DNA from 4 places in the Pseudoalteromonas sp. NZS100_1 genome. Region 1 is predicted to be linked to each of the others. Evidence: predicted binding sites of a transcription regulator. Region 1 holds the regulator's gene; each other region holds the start of a gene.
The links. Region 1 encodes sigma-54, which starts transcription at its own class of promoters, with help from an activator protein. Its sites were predicted from a motif close to GTTGGCACGNNNNTNGNNT; they were not measured.
Positions count from the first base shown of each region.

Region 2: the regulator sigma-54 is predicted to act here: its motif matches at 1,437-1,455, upstream of glnA (glutamate--ammonia ligase).
Region 3: the regulator sigma-54 is predicted to act here: its motif matches at 2,717-2,735, upstream of I6F66_RS16920 (EF-hand domain-containing protein).
Region 4: the regulator sigma-54 is predicted to act here: its motif matches at 1,789-1,807, upstream of flgJ (flagellar assembly peptidoglycan hydrolase FlgJ).

Region 1 covers NZ_JADYXN010000004.1:38,324-42,191, reverse strand. The annotation lists gene lptC (LPS export ABC transporter periplasmic protein LptC) at 1-493, shown strand, start outside; gene lptA (lipopolysaccharide transport periplasmic protein LptA) at 483-1,028, shown strand; gene lptB (LPS export ABC transporter ATP-binding protein) at 1,025-1,750, shown strand; gene I6F66_RS03870 (RNA polymerase factor sigma-54) at 1,820-3,319, shown strand; gene hpf (ribosome hibernation promoting factor) at 3,346-3,633, shown strand; gene ptsN (PTS IIA-like nitrogen regulatory protein PtsN) at 3,638-3,868, shown strand, end outside.
Region 2 covers NZ_JADYXN010000009.1:113,078-116,945, reverse strand. The annotation lists gene glnA (glutamate--ammonia ligase) at 1-1,381, opposite strand, end outside; gene typA (translational GTPase TypA) at 1,889-3,712, shown strand.
Region 3 covers NZ_JADYXN010000030.1:7,710-11,577, forward strand. The annotation lists gene rsmB (16S rRNA (cytosine(967)-C(5))-methyltransferase RsmB) at 1-234, shown strand, start outside; gene trkA (Trk system potassium transporter TrkA) at 321-1,697, shown strand; gene I6F66_RS16910 (EF-hand domain-containing protein) at 1,779-1,994, opposite strand; gene I6F66_RS16915 (calmodulin) at 2,072-2,284, opposite strand; gene I6F66_RS16920 (EF-hand domain-containing protein) at 2,424-2,636, opposite strand; gene I6F66_RS16925 (flagellar brake protein) at 3,101-3,760, opposite strand; gene I6F66_RS16930 (TrkH family potassium uptake protein) at 3,805-3,868, opposite strand, start outside.
Region 4 covers NZ_JADYXN010000001.1:156,342-160,209, reverse strand. The annotation lists gene flgH (flagellar basal body L-ring protein FlgH) at 1-565, shown strand, start outside; gene I6F66_RS00760 (flagellar basal body P-ring protein FlgI) at 577-1,671, shown strand; gene flgJ (flagellar assembly peptidoglycan hydrolase FlgJ) at 1,844-2,860, shown strand; gene flgK (flagellar hook-associated protein FlgK) at 2,862-3,868, shown strand, end outside.

The DNA of each region.
Region 1 (3,868 bases):
CCCTTATTTTACACAAACAAATATTGTGCCTCAGACTGAGCCTGAAGTTATTGCCAAGCCTGATTACATAGCCATAGAACTCAAACAAACAGCCTATGACGAACAAGGTAAAATTAGCCACAAAGTCACTGCGGCTAAAATGGAGCTATATCAACAATTAGGTTTTACGTTTTTTGAAAAACCTATTTTTACTTTATATAACGAAAAGCAAACGTGGCAAATAAATGCAGACGAAGCAACATTATACGAAGACAAACAATTAATTTTAGAAGGCAATGTGGTTGCCAAAAACTTAACCGATAACGCCATGATAGACAAAATCAATGCTGATAATATTCAGGTAGATATAAAGCTATTAACAATGCGTTCGGAGCAACCCGTTATCATCACTGGACCCAATTTAAAAATCACTGGTAAAGGCCTAGAAGCCGACTTAAAAACCGAAGTGATAAAACTAATTAACCATACGCGAACCATATATTATGACCAATAAAATATTAAAATCACTTATTATTCCTACACTTATACTAGCGTTTAATAGTAGTGCTGCAGAGCAAAACACGCAACCGGCTGCAAATCAAATTTCAATAAGCGCCGATAAGCAAGAAGGTCAATTAAAAGCTAATGTCGGGATTTTTGAGAAAAACGTTGAAATTATTCACGGTAACCGCCGTATCACAGCCGACCGCTTAGAAGTACATAAACGCGATGAACTTGGCGATAATAAACAATTATTAATTGCTACAGGTAGCCCTGCGCACTTTGAAGAAAAGCAATCAGATGGCACGACTATGAGCGCCAGTGCTGACGAAGTACGTTATGATGTATCTAAGCGTTTTTTAACGCTTGTTGGTAATGCACAAGTATCGCAAGCGGGACAAAAAATAAATGCTAAAAGCATTACCTACGATATAGAGCAGCAGCTAATCAGTGCCGAAAAAGATGAAAACTCAACTGACCGCGTTCACACAATTTTAGTACCAATCGAGACTAAAAAAAGTAAAAAAAGCGACAAAGGTCAACCATGAGCACATTAAAAGCAGAGCTATTAGCAAAGAGCTATAAAGGCCGTGAAGTTGTAAAAAACGTCGGCCTTGAAGTCAAAGCTGGCAGTATTGTTGGCTTACTTGGCCCTAACGGCGCAGGTAAAACTACCACGTTTTATATGATAGTAGGACTTGTACCTAGCGACAAAGGTAAAATATCGATAGACGATAACGATATTACTCTTTTACCTATGCATAGTCGTGCTAGATTAGGCATTGGCTACTTACCGCAAGAGTCTTCAATATTCAGAAAGCTGACTGTTTATCAAAACTTAATGGCCATTTTAGAAACGCGCAAAGAGTTAAATAAACAAGCTAGAGAAGACACTCTCGATAAATTATTAGATGAATTTAGCATACAACACATTCGTGATAGCCAAGGTATGGCATTGTCGGGTGGCGAACGTCGTCGTGTTGAAATAGCACGTGCGCTGGCAGCAGATCCTAAATTTATATTACTGGATGAACCATTTGCAGGTGTTGACCCGATTTCGGTATTAGACATAAAGAAAATAATAGAACATCTTAAAAATCGTGGGATTGGTGTATTAATTACCGATCATAACGTAAGAGAAACCCTTGATGTTTGTGAAAAAGCCTACATTGTTTCTCATGGGGAGCTGATTGCATCAGGTACTCCAGAACACGTATTAAATGATAAAACAGTACGCGATGTTTACTTAGGCGAGCAATTTAGGCTGTAACATTTACGCCATGTCTTTAAGCATCTGCTAGTATTAATTATAACAACATAAAAGGATTGTTAGAGATACATGAGGCAATCACTACAGCTGCGCATGGGCCAGCAACTTACAATGACTCCACAGCTGCAACAGGCTATTCGTTTGTTGCAACTCAGTACATTGGATCTCCAGCAAGAAATACAAGAAGCTCTCGACAGCAACCCGCTATTAGAGGTTGAAGAACCAGACTATTCCGAAGACGCTGCAGGTAAAAACGAGCAAAAAGCAGATACAGATGACATAACTGTTAGCGCATCTGCCGATGATGCTCCAAGCGAATACGAACAAGATAGTGGTGAAGCACTTGCAAAAGACACGCTAAGTGACGACATGGCTATGGATGTTAGTTGGGATGAGTACATGAGTGCCGCCCCAGCAGCATCATCGGGTCCGATGCCTGAAGACGAATCAATATACCAAGGCGCCTCTACTGAAACGCTTCATGAGTATTTAATGTGGCAATTACAACTAACGCCATTTAGCCCTACCGATGAAGCCATTGCTATTGCTATTGTAGAAGCCGTCGATGATTCAGGCATTTTAACACTAAGCTGCGAAGAAATTTTAGAAAGCTTTAATCAAGAAAACGAAGAAGATAACGAAGTTGAACTTGATGAAATTGAAGCAGTATTAAAGCGCATCCAACTGTTTGATCCTGTCGGTATTGCTGCACGTAGTTTACAAGAGTGTTTATGTATTCAACTTAACCAGTTTGATAAAGAAACACCTTACATTAATGAAACGAAAATGATTTTAACCGAGCATATTGATTTATTAGCAGCTCGTGACTATCGTACATTAATGAAGAAGACTAAGCTCAAAGAAGAAGAGCTTAAAGAAGTAATGACATTAATACATACTCTTAGCCCTAAGCCTGCAGATACTATTGTAAGAGAAGAGTCTGAGTATGTTATTCCTGATGTGTCAGTTAAAAAAATTAAAGGCCGCTGGGTTGTTGAGTTAAACCCAGATAGCATGCCTAAAATTCGTGTTAATAGCCAATACGCTGCAATGTCTCGCACTGTAAAATCCAGTGGTGACAGCCAGTTTATTCGCTCGCATTTACAAGAAGCTAAATGGTTTATTAAAAGCTTAGAAAGTAGAAACGACACGCTATTAAAAGTAACAAATTGTATTGTTAAGCAACAACAAGGCTTTTTTGAACACGGTCCTGAAGCCATGAAACCAATGGTTTTAAATGATGTTGCTGAAATGGTAGAAATGCACGAATCAACAATTTCGCGCGTAACAACCCAAAAGTATATGCACACACCCCGTGGTATATTTGAGCTTAAATATTTTTTCTCAAGCCATGTAAGCACCGAAAACGGTGGTGAATGTTCATCTACAGCAATCCGTGCGCTTATCCGAAAATTAATCGCAGCAGAAAACTCAGCAAAACCATTGAGTGATAGCAAAATAGCGGATATATTGGCTGAGCAAGGAATTAAAGTAGCGAGACGTACAATCGCAAAATACCGCGAATCTCTGGCTATTCCACCGTCAAATCAGCGTAAAAGTTTGATTTAAGACGCAAAAAAAAGAGGGTAATGCTTATGCAACTAAACTTAACTGGTCGTCACGTAGAATTAACCGATTCACTAAGAGACTATATTAATACCAAATTTGCGAAGCTAGAAAGACACTCTGATCATATTAATAATGTTCATGTCATTCTCGATGTAGAAAAATTAAATCAAAAAGCAGAAGCCACCATACACGTAAGCGGTGCTGAGCTATTTGCCTCTACAGAACATCAAGATATGTATGCCGCCATTGACTCGTTGATCGACAAGCTCGATCGACAAGTAATTAAACACAAAGAGAAGCTTGCTCGACACTAATATGATGAAATTAAGCTCACTTATATGCCAGGACTGCAGCAAAGCTGCGGTCCTTTTTAATAGCAAAAAAAGAATTTTAGAGTTCATTAGCGAACTTGCTCACGACAAACTTCCGTATTTACCGCAACAAGATATTCTTAATGCTTTAATGAGCAGAGAAAAATTGGGTAGTACAGGTATAGGGCGTGGCATTGCGATTCCTCACGGAAGAATGAGCGGCGCAGAAGAGCCATTA
Region 2 (3,868 bases), on a different contig from region 1:
CAACTGGGTGAGTTGTCATGTTAAGCTTTTCAACTTCTTGAGACTTAAGTGAGATGTAAGCATCGATTAAGTCGTCAGTGAATACACCACCTTGAGTTAAGAATTCACGGTCTGCGCTAAGTGCAGATAGTGCTTCGTCAAGTGATGCTGCAACAGTTGGAATTTCTGCTGCTTCTTCAGCTGGTAAGTCGTATAAATCTTTGTCCATCGCATCGCCAGGGTGGATCTTGTTTTTGATACCATCAAGGCCAGCCATAAGCATTGCTGAGAAAGCAAGGTATGGGTTAGCTGTTGGATCCGGGAAGCGTACTTCAATACGACGACCTTTTTCAGATGGAACCACTGGGATACGGATTGATGCAGAACGGTTACGTGCAGAGTATGCAAGCATAACTGGTGCTTCAAAACCTGGTACTAAACGTTTGTACGAGTTAGTAGACGCATTTGCAAAAGCGTTAATTGCTTTAGCATGCTTGATGATACCGCCAATGTAGTAAAGTGCATCTTCAGAAAGACCGCCGTACTTATCACCAGCAAAAAGGTTTACACCATCTTTAGCAAGTGACTGGTGACAATGCATACCAGAACCGTTATCACCAACAACTGGCTTAGGCATAAACGTTGCCGTTTTACCGTATAAGTGAGCCATGTTGTGGATAACATATTTCATTTCTTGGATTTCATCCGCTTTTAATACCATTGTATTAAAGCGAGTAGCAATTTCGTTTTGACCTGCTGTTGCTACTTCGTGGTGATGTGCTTCTACTACTTGGCCCATTTCTTCTAGAACTAGACACGTAGCTGAACGCCAATCTTGGAAGTCATCAACTGGAGCAACTGGGAAGTAACCGCCTTTAACACCTGGACGGTGACCTGTGTTGCCATCTGCATATTCTTTATCTGAGTTCCAAGCAGCTTGCTTAGAATCAATTTTGTACATAGAACCAGACATATCTGATTTGTATTTAACGTCGTCAAATACGAAAAACTCTGGCTCTGGGCCAAATAAAACTGTATCTGCAATACCTGTAGAGCGCATGTAGTCTTCAGCACGCTTAGCAACAGAACGCGGGTCGCGCTCATAACCTTGTAGTGTAGAAGGCTCTACTACGTCACAACGTAAAATTAATGTCGCTTCTTCTGTGAAAGGGTCTAGTTTGATTGACTCAGGCACTGGCATTAATACCATGTCTGATTCGTTTATGCCTTTCCAGCCTGCAATTGAAGAACCGTCGAACATTTTACCGTCTTCAAAAAAGTCTTCATCAACTTGGTGATGAGGAATAGAAACATGCTGTTCTTTACCCTTAGTGTCAGTAAAGCGTAAATCAATGAACTTGACGTCATTTTCTTTAATAAAATCTAAAACCGATTGTGACATGTGTCCTCCAACTATTAGGTTTTGTTATTGCTGCATAATTGCTTTGGTATTTACTAAGCTGATTTTGTGCCATTATTGTAACTGGCTGTTTATAAATTAAAAAAATATCATTGCATCAAAATGGAATATACAAACGCACCATGTTGGTGCGTAAATATTCCATTTCGGTGCAAAATTTACAGAGCGTAATTTGTTGTTAATTTAATCAGCTGAAATTAGCATAACCTAAATGCAAAAGAGTAACAAAAAGATCGGGAAAATAGTCAAAAAGACTGTTTTTCAAAAAAATATTGAAATTTAATTCATATAATTGTCATATATAAAACAGATACTTAGTAAAAGTATTGAGAAAGTTTTAAAATATGTATTGGATAAACTTTCATCCATGTCATTAATGAGGGATAATATGCGCCCTTTTAAATCCTATGCTGGGACATCTCGCGAAAGCGTGGATGAGTGCGTAGATCTTGCAGGATCATTGAGAATTTAATTTCTCTGAGTAAATATATGAGCATCGAAAAGTTAAGAAATATAGCGATTATCGCGCACGTTGACCACGGTAAAACAACTCTGGTTGACAAACTACTTGAGCAATCAGGTACATTAGAAACACGCGGCGGTAACGAAGAGCGCGTGATGGACTCAAACGACATTGAGAAAGAACGTGGTATTACCATTTTGGCTAAAAACACAGCCATTTCTTGGAACGACTACCATATCAATATCGTAGATACTCCGGGACACGCCGATTTCGGTGGTGAAGTTGAACGCGTACTTTCGATGGCTGACTCAGTATTATTACTTGTTGATGCTCAAGAAGGTCCAATGCCACAAACGCGTTTCGTTACGCAAAAGGCATTCGCGCAAGGCTTAAAGCCAATCGTAGTTATCAATAAAATTGATAAGCCAGGTTCACGTCCTGATTGGGTTATGGATCAAATCTTTGATTTATTCGACAACCTTGGCGCAACTGACGAACAGTTAGATTTTAAAGTAATCTACGCTTCAGCTATCAACGGCTGGGCAACACTAGATTTAGACGAGCCATCAGATAACATGGAACCTATGTTCAAGATGATCGTTGACGAAGTATCACCACCGGATGCAGATCCTGAAGGTGACTTCCAAATGCAAATTTCTCAACTAGATTACAACTCTTATGTTGGTGTAGTTGGTATTGGTCGTATTAAACGTGGTTCTGTTGCTCCTAACCAACAAGTTACTATTATCAGTGCTGATGGCACTACACGTAATGGTAAAATTGGCGCAGTACAAAGCTACCTAGGTCTTGAACGTATCGAAACTGACAGAGCTTACGCTGGTAACATCGTAACTGTAACAGGTATTGGTGAGCTTAAGATTTCTGATACAGTTTGTTTCCCAGGAAACGTTGAAGCATTACCACCACTAAGTGTTGATGAGCCAACTGTAACAATGACATTCTCTGTAAATAACTCACCTTTCTGTGGTAAAGAAGGTAAGTTTGTAACGTCACGTAATATCCGTGAGCGTTTAGACAAAGAATTAGTACACAACGTAGCACTTCGCGTTGAAGATACTGGTAGCCCAGATAGCTTCCGTGTTTCTGGTCGTGGTGAATTACACCTAGGTATCTTAATCGAAAACATGCGTCGTGAAGGTTACGAGCTTTCAGTTTCTCGTCCAGAAGTTATCTTACGTACTGTAGATGGCGTTCTAGAAGAACCGTTTGAAACAGTTACTATTGACTGTCAAGACGAGCACCAAGGTTCTGTTATGGAACAAGTTGGCCTACGTAAAGGTGAACTTACTAACATGACTCCAGATGGCAAAGGCCGTATGCGTTTAGATTTCATGATCCCTAGCCGTGGTTTAATTGGTTTCCAAACTGATTTCATGACGCTTACTTCGGGTTCTGGTCTTATGTACCATACGTTCGATCATTACGGTCCTCACAAAGGTGGCGACATCGGTGTTCGTAAGAACGGCGTAATGATTGCAAACGCAACGGGTAAAGCACTTACTAACGCATTATTCAACTTACAAGAACGCGGCCGTTTATTCATCGGTCACGGTGTTGAAGTATACGAAGGTATGGTTATCGGTATTCATAACCGTGATAACGACCTTACAGTTAACGCCCTTAAAGGCAAGCAGTTAACTAACGTACGTGCATCTGGTACTGATGAAGCGCAAACGCTTTCTCCACACCTTAACTACTCACTTGAGCAAGCGCTTGAGTTCATCGATGATGACGAGCTAGTTGAAGTAACTCCACTAAACATTCGTATCCGTAAGCGTTACCTTACAGAAAACGAACGTAAACGTGCAGGTCGTGGACCAAAAGCATAATCTATTAATTTAGAATTGTGATTTTAAAAGCCGCTGTATTGAAAAATACAGCGGCTTTTTTGTGTTTGTTAGGGTTAAATGGGTAAAGGCTGAAAGAGTTTTTTATTACTGAGTACACCGAGGCGCTGCTTGGTATATCTAGGTCGACTTATAAAT
Region 3 (3,868 bases), on a different contig from region 1:
GATATTCTTGATAGCATTTGGCCACTGTTAAAACCAGGTGGCACATTGGTATATGCTACGTGTTCGGTTCTTCCACAAGAAAACCAACAGCAAGTTGCTAAGTTTTTAGCTAATAACGATGATGTAGAACATATACCTCTACACGAAAATGATACCGTAACAACTCCAGGTTTGCAGTTACTGCCCGGTGAAAGTGATGGATTTTATTACGCTAAGCTAGTTAAAAAAGCCTAATAGCCGTACACTAAATAGTTAGCCATTTATGAAACATTAAATGGCTATTTTTTTAATTAAATTATGGTCAATACCACGGGTAAATAATGAAAATAATTATACTCGGTGCCGGGCAAGTTGGTGCTACGCTTGCTGAAAACTTAGTTGGCGAACAAAACGAAATTACCGTTGTTGATATAGACGGTAACCGATTACGTGAACTTCAAGATAAGTACGACTTACAAGGGGTTATGGGCCACAGCGCGCATCCTGACGTATTACGCCGTGCAGGCGCTGAAGATGCCGATATGATTATAGCGGTAACCAGTTCAGATGAAGTGAACATGGTGGCATGCCAAGTGGCATACAGTATTTTTAAAACGCCCACTAAAATTGCCCGCATTCGCTCAGAGCAATATTTAAAATACCGCGAAAAGCTTTTTCAAAACGATGATTTACCAATCGATCATTACATTGCCCCAGAAGCACTGGTCACTAAGTATATTCGCCGTTTAATTGACTACCCTGGTGCTCTGCAAGTATTGCAGTTTGCCGATGGCATGCTCTCGTTAGTCGCCGTAAAAGCTTACTATGGTGGTTTATTAGTAGGTTATGCGTTATCTGCACTTAAAGAACATATTCCTAATGTAGAAACTCGTGTTGCCGCTATTTACCGCCAGGGTAAAGCAATAAAACCACTGGGTACCACCGTTATTGAAGCCGACGACGAAGTATTCTTTATTGCCGCTACAAAACATATACGCGCAGTAATGAACGAGCTACAAAAACTTGAGCGTTCGTACAAAAAAATTATGATAGCTGGTGGCGGTAACATTGGGGCAGGCCTTGCCCGCTCACTTGAAAAAAACCACACCGTTAAACTAATTGAACGCAGCAAAGAACGTGCCGAGCAACTCTCAGAAATGCTCGATAACACGGTCGTTTTTTGTGGTGATGCATCTGATCAAGAACTACTTTCAGAAGAACATATAGAACAAGTTGATGTATTTATTGCCGTAACCAACGACGATGAAGCAAACATTATGTCGGCCATGCTTGCAAAGCGTATGGGCGCACAGAAAACCATGGTGCTTATTCAACGTGGAGCTTACGTTGATTTAGTACAAGGCGGCGAAATAGATATTGCCATATCACCGCAACAAGCCACTATATCAGCGTTATTAACGCACGTACGACGTGGTGATATTGTTAATGTGTATTCACTACGTAAAGGTGCGGCAGAAGCTATTGAAGCGGTTGCCCATGGTGATGAAAACACATCTAAAGTGGTTGGTCGTGCAATTGCCGATATAAAACTTCCGGCGGGTACCACTATTGGCGCAATAGTACGTAATGACGATGTACTGATAGCCCACGACGATACAATTATTATGTCGGGCGATCATGTCATCATGTTTTTAATCGACAAAAAACACATTACCGTTGTAGAAAAACTATTCCAAGTAAGTGCTATCTTTCTTTAATTAGTTCCTTAAATTAGTTAATTGAACACACAAAAAAGCCGCTGACTAAGGCGGCTTTAATGGAGTATGCTTAAATATTGATTACTGTACTTTTGAAAACTCTTCTTTAGAGATTTCACCATTACCATCAGTATCCAAATCATCAAAAATCTTTACAAGCTGAGGGTTAACCTTCGCTTCTTCCATTGTAATAGCACCGTTACCATCTGCATCAAAAGAGGCAAAATCTACTGCGGCATATGCTGCTGATGAAGATGCTAAAACGATAACTGCAAGTGTTGTATTTAATGTTTTCATAATAATATTCCTAGTAATATGGGAAGTCCTTTTCAAAGATCCCTGACTGTGAAAAATGTTTAATCTGAAAAGATTAATTAGTAATTAGCGAATTCTTCTTTAGAAAGCTCGCCGCTACCGTCGGTATCTAGCTCAATAAATTCAGCCATTAAATCTGTATCGACTGCCGCTTCGCTTGGGCTAATTGTGCCGCTACCATCGATATCAAGGCTGTCAAAATCTGATGCTGCAAATGCAGCGGAAGAAGATGCTAGTACTATAAGTGCTAATGCTTTATTTAAATGTTTCATAACTTAATCCTTCAATGTTCTATCAAAAAAATTGCTTCGTTTAACTTAAAACGTAATTTTTCACTTCCTTGTTATCCTCTTTCGTAAGCTCCCTTGCCTACTTAGGTGTCTTTGGCAACTCAGGATAAATACTTTTTAATTAAGCTTCTGAAAATTCTTCTTTTGATAACTCACCATTTTGGTCAGTATCAAGCTCAGAAAACATGCTCATTAGCTTTGCATCAACTGATGCTTCTGCTTGGCTAATTGTGCCACTGCCGTCTACATCCAGTGTGTCAAAATCTGTTGCAGCAAAAGCGGCTGAAGAAGATGCAATAGCGATAAGTGCTAAAGTTTTATTAATGCTTTTCATAATATGTATCCTTCAAATTTATGTGTGTGCGATTAAGTATTTCACTTTGAATCACGATTTCGTTCAGTACACTTAGACTATTACAACTTAGATGCCAACATTTAAAAGCTATTAATTTTCAATAAGTTAAATATAAAACGTACAACAAGAAGGCGTTTTTAGAATAGTTATTGTTGCCCTTTAGCAACACGTTTTAAAGAGATGACATTAAAATCATTAAAAACATATAGTTATGTTTATATAAAAAGATACATTTTTAAGTGTACGGTTTTAAAAGGAGGGATTTTAAAGAATAATTGAGATAAATTTTAACGAGGAAGCTTTAATAACAAAAAATAAGCTGTAAAAAATAATACGTAATCAGTTGTTTTATTTAAATAATAATTTTAATTATGAAAGAGAAAAAAACATTTTATAAATACTGACGTAAAATGCCTTTTTGTTGCAAATAAGCGAAAACCTATTTATTCAACGGTAGGCTCAAGCGCAGAAGGGTCTATAAAATGCTCTTTCATAAAGGCTTTCATTTCATCCTCGCTTGCTAGTAGCTTAATTCCACAGTGCACACCTGCGGCATGCTCTTTAACACTGCAAATTTCACCTTCAAAATCTTTATCACTGCTATTAAGTACGACAGTGCATTGCATATCTTTAATACTTTCAACTTGCTGATCGCCTCTAATATCAAACATTACACCAGTGAGTGAAATGTCTTTAATAAGGCCTTCAAGTACCCTATCGTCACTTAGTTTTAGCTTTGCAGGTAATAAGGTAGGTATGCGTGTTTGTGAGCGTAGCGCAAATAACTGCACTTGCTTTGGAAAGTTTATAAACACGAGTTTAGCGGGATGAGAGGCTACCGACATAATTTGCTGGCGAAACGCAATAACTTGCCCACCACTACCTTCAATAAGCGCTCTTACAACAACCATTACGCCATCACGTAAATAGTCACTCGCCACAGGTAAACGCTTTGCATTGGGATAATTTAAAATAATAAACTGTTTATCGAGTAAACCAACTAATTCAGTTTTAACACGCTTACTGCTTGTAGGTGTTAATATTTCTAGGTCGACTAAGCTGCCTACACTTATATGCTTTAGCTTTTCTAAATTTGTTGGCATATCCCTTTCCCACTAACTTGTATTTTAAAATTCAAATGGCTCGTTTAACCACGCCAAAATGTAGGCGTAAATAGTACTAATAAAGTAAATATTTCTAAACGACCAAAC
Region 4 (3,868 bases), on a different contig from region 1:
TTTAGAGCCGCTGGTAGCCACAGGTTCATTGTTTAATACTCATACATCAAACGACTTATATTCTGATAAAAAAGCGCTACGTACTGGCGATATAATTACGGTTAAATTGCAAGAGTCTACTCAAGCAACAAAAGCCGCTAAAACAGAAACAGACAAAGAAACCGACGCAAGTTTAGACCCAGTGATTGGCTTAGGTGGTCTACCTGTAAATATAGGTGGCGATAGTATTCAGTTTGGTATTGGTAGCGATTCGTCGTTTACGGGCGATTCAAAATCAAACCAGTCAAACAGCTTAGTGGGTGATATTTCGGTTAATGTAATGCGCGTTTTACCTAATGGTAACTTAGTTATACGCGGCGAAAAATGGCTAACGCTTAATACCGGTGAAGAGTTTATTCGTTTAGAAGGGCTAGTACGCCCTCAAGACGTAAGCGCCGATAATACGGTTGAATCAAATCGTATTGCTAATGCACGTATTCAATACTCAGGTAAAGGGCAAACGCAAGAAGCGCAAAGTCCTGGTTGGCTTACACGTTTCTTTAGCAGTTCGCTGTTTCCATTTTAGAGGGTAACAACATGAATAGCCTTAAAGCTTTATGTTTAGTTGCGTTATTGGGTTGGCAGTTTACTGCCAGTGCTGAGCGCATAAAAGATGTGTCTATGGTTGAGGGCGTGCGCTCTAACCAATTAGTTGGTTATGGCTTAGTGGTTGGTTTACCGGGCACTGGTGAGCAAAACTCATATACACAACAAAGTTTTAGAGGCATGTTGAACAGCTTTGGTATTACGCTGCCTTCAACTCAAAGTCCTAAAATTAAAAATGTTGCCGCTGTTGCTGTGCATGCAGAATTACCCGCATTTAGAAAGCCCGGGCAAACAATAGATATTACGGTTTCTTCTATTGGTAGTGCAGGCAGTTTACGTGGCGGTACTTTACTACAAACTTTTTTAAAGGGTGTAGACGGTAACGTGTATGCAATTGCACAAGGAAGCTTAATTGTTGGTGGCTTAGGCGCACAAGGCCTTGATGGTAGTAAGGTTGTAATTAACACCCCTACAGTTGGTCGTATACCAAATGGCGCAACAGTTGAACGCACTGTAGAAAGCCCATTTATGCAAGGCGATTACATTACCTTCAACCTAAACCGTCCAGACTTTACAACGGCAAAACGCCTAGAAAAAACAATTAATGACTTAGTTGGCCCAAATAGCGCACAAGCAATTGATTCTGTTTCTATCCGTGTTATTGCACCACGCGATGCATCCCAGCGTGTATCGTACTTATCGACACTCGAAAACTTAGAATTTAAACCAGCTGACATGGCCGCTAAAATTATAGTTAACTCGCGCACCGGTACAATTGTTATTGGCAAAAACGTTAAGCTTCAGCCTGCGGCTATAACTCACGGTGGCTTAACAGTAACAATTGCAGAGCAACAAAATGTGTCACAACCAAACCCGCTAGCAAACGGTGATACAGTTGTCACACAGCAAAGTATTATTGATGTAAACCAAGACGACTCGCGCGCCTTTGTATTTAATCCAGGTGTAAGCCTTGACGATTTAGTTCGCGCAATTAACGAAGTAGGCGCAGCGCCTGGTGACTTAATGGCTATTTTAGAAGCACTAAAAGAAGCCGGCGCAATTAACGGACAGTTAGTTGTTATATAAATAACCCAAGCCAATAAATAACGTATTACTTAAGCCCTATATTTTTGAAATTAGATATAGGGCTTTTTATTTACAGCAACTCAAGTTTATTATTTTTATCTTCCTCGTTTTATCGGTAGTGGCTCAATTTTTGCATTTTTAATTACATTATTCATTTTGTGTCAAAAAGCCGATGGAAACTAACCACCTCGATAAGCAAAACTTTTTTGATTTAGGCAACTTAGATTCACTTCGTAAAGAAGCCTTAACCAGTGGCGATGCATCAACTGATGCCTCTAAAGCTGCGCTTAAAAAAGCGGCCGCACAATTTGAAGCTATTTTTACGCAAATGCTGCTCAAAGGAATGCGCAAAGCCAACGAAGCATTTGAAGACAAAGACAGTCCATTTAATTCAAGTGGCGTAAAGTTTTTTGAAGAAATGCACGATCAGCAACTTTCTACAGAGCTTTCATCAAATGGCTCTTTAGGCCTTGCCGATTTAATTGTTCAGCAGTTATCGCCTGAGTCTAAAAACTTTATGCCAGGCTCTGTACTTAGAACAACCAACGATATTTTTAGCGATATGCAAGTTGGATCCGCTCTTCCTCATGAGCAAAAAAATAATCAACCCGATCTTATCGTTAAGAGCACTAAAGCCGATATTGCTGAGCCTAAGGTTAATACTGCAGAGTCTAAAGCCGATAGCCCAACATTTAAAAATGCAGAAGAGTTTGTAAGTTCAGTGTGGGAACACGCTAAAACTGCAGCGCAAAAAATTGGTTTAAACCCTGCGGTAATGGTTGCACAAGCGGCACTTGAAACCGGTTGGGGTAAGCACATTATTAATAAAAGTGACGGTGGCAGCTCAAATAACCTATTTAATATTAAGTCAGATAAAAGCTGGGAAGGTGACAAAGCAAGTAAAGTAACGCTTGAGTTTGAACAAGGCACACCCGTTAAAAAACAAGCCAGCTTTAGAGCCTACGATTCAATTAAAGATAGCGTGAACGACTTCGTTGATTTTTTAACGCAAAACCCACGCTACAAAGAAGCATTACAAAATACAGCAAAACCAAACGACTTTTTAGATTCATTACAAAAAGCAGGTTATGCAACCGATCCAAATTATGCCAGCAAAATAAAAAAAGTACTCAATAGCAGTCAGCTAAAAGACATTGCGGCAAACGTGATCCGCCAAGGAGTAGAGTAACATGTCGTTTAATTTATTAAACATTGCCAGTTCTGGGGTTAGAGCAAGCTCGGAGCTATTGCAAACGACAAGTAAAAATATCGCCAATGTAAATACCGTAGGCTACGTACGTGAGCGTACAGAGTTTACCACTATGGTTGATAACCAAGTAGGGCGGGGCGAAACATACCGATTACTAAACGAGTTTGCTCAGTCACAGCTAAATCGTGACACCTCTAATAAATCGTTTTTCGATCAGTTTATTACTGAGGCAAATAGAGTTGATACTATTTTTTCTGAAGAGTCGAACAACCTTTCGACCGGAATTAACTCTTTATTTAATAACGTACAAGAAGCGCTTAATCAGCCGTCATCTACCGTTGCCCGCTCATTAGTAATGACAGATGCGCAAAGCTTAATTGATCAAATGGATAGGCTTTCGGGCATCGTGCTTGATCAAAAAAGTGTAGTGAACGAGCAGCTCGAAATATTTTCAGATGAAGCAAACTCACTAATTCAAAGTATTAGCACGCTAAATCAAAATATTGCAGCAGTTAATGGCACTAATAACGCCGCAGATGCGAGCTCTACCTATAACGAACGCGATAAAGCAATACGCGACTTATCAGAGCTAATAGACATAGAAACGCTTGATGGTCCAAATGGCGAAAAACTCGTTTTTATGGGCACAGGCGAAGCGGTTGTTATGCAAAATGGCGCATTTAACTTATTTTCGATGACAGGGGATCCTGATCCTAATTTTAAAGAATTCACGCTTGACGTTAATGGTGGCAAAGCTGTGCCGCTTGAAGTTGATGTAAGTAAGCTTAAAGGCAAAATTGGCGGCTTACTCGCTTTTAGAGATGACATATTAGTCCCTGCTCAAAACCAAATTGGTCAAATGGGCTTAGCGATAGCTGATGCATTTAACGAACAAAACAAATTGGGTATGGATGCAACAGGTCAGCTGGGTGGTAATATTTTTAATATTCCTACCGTTGGCGCTTATGCGTATCAAGCGAATACTGG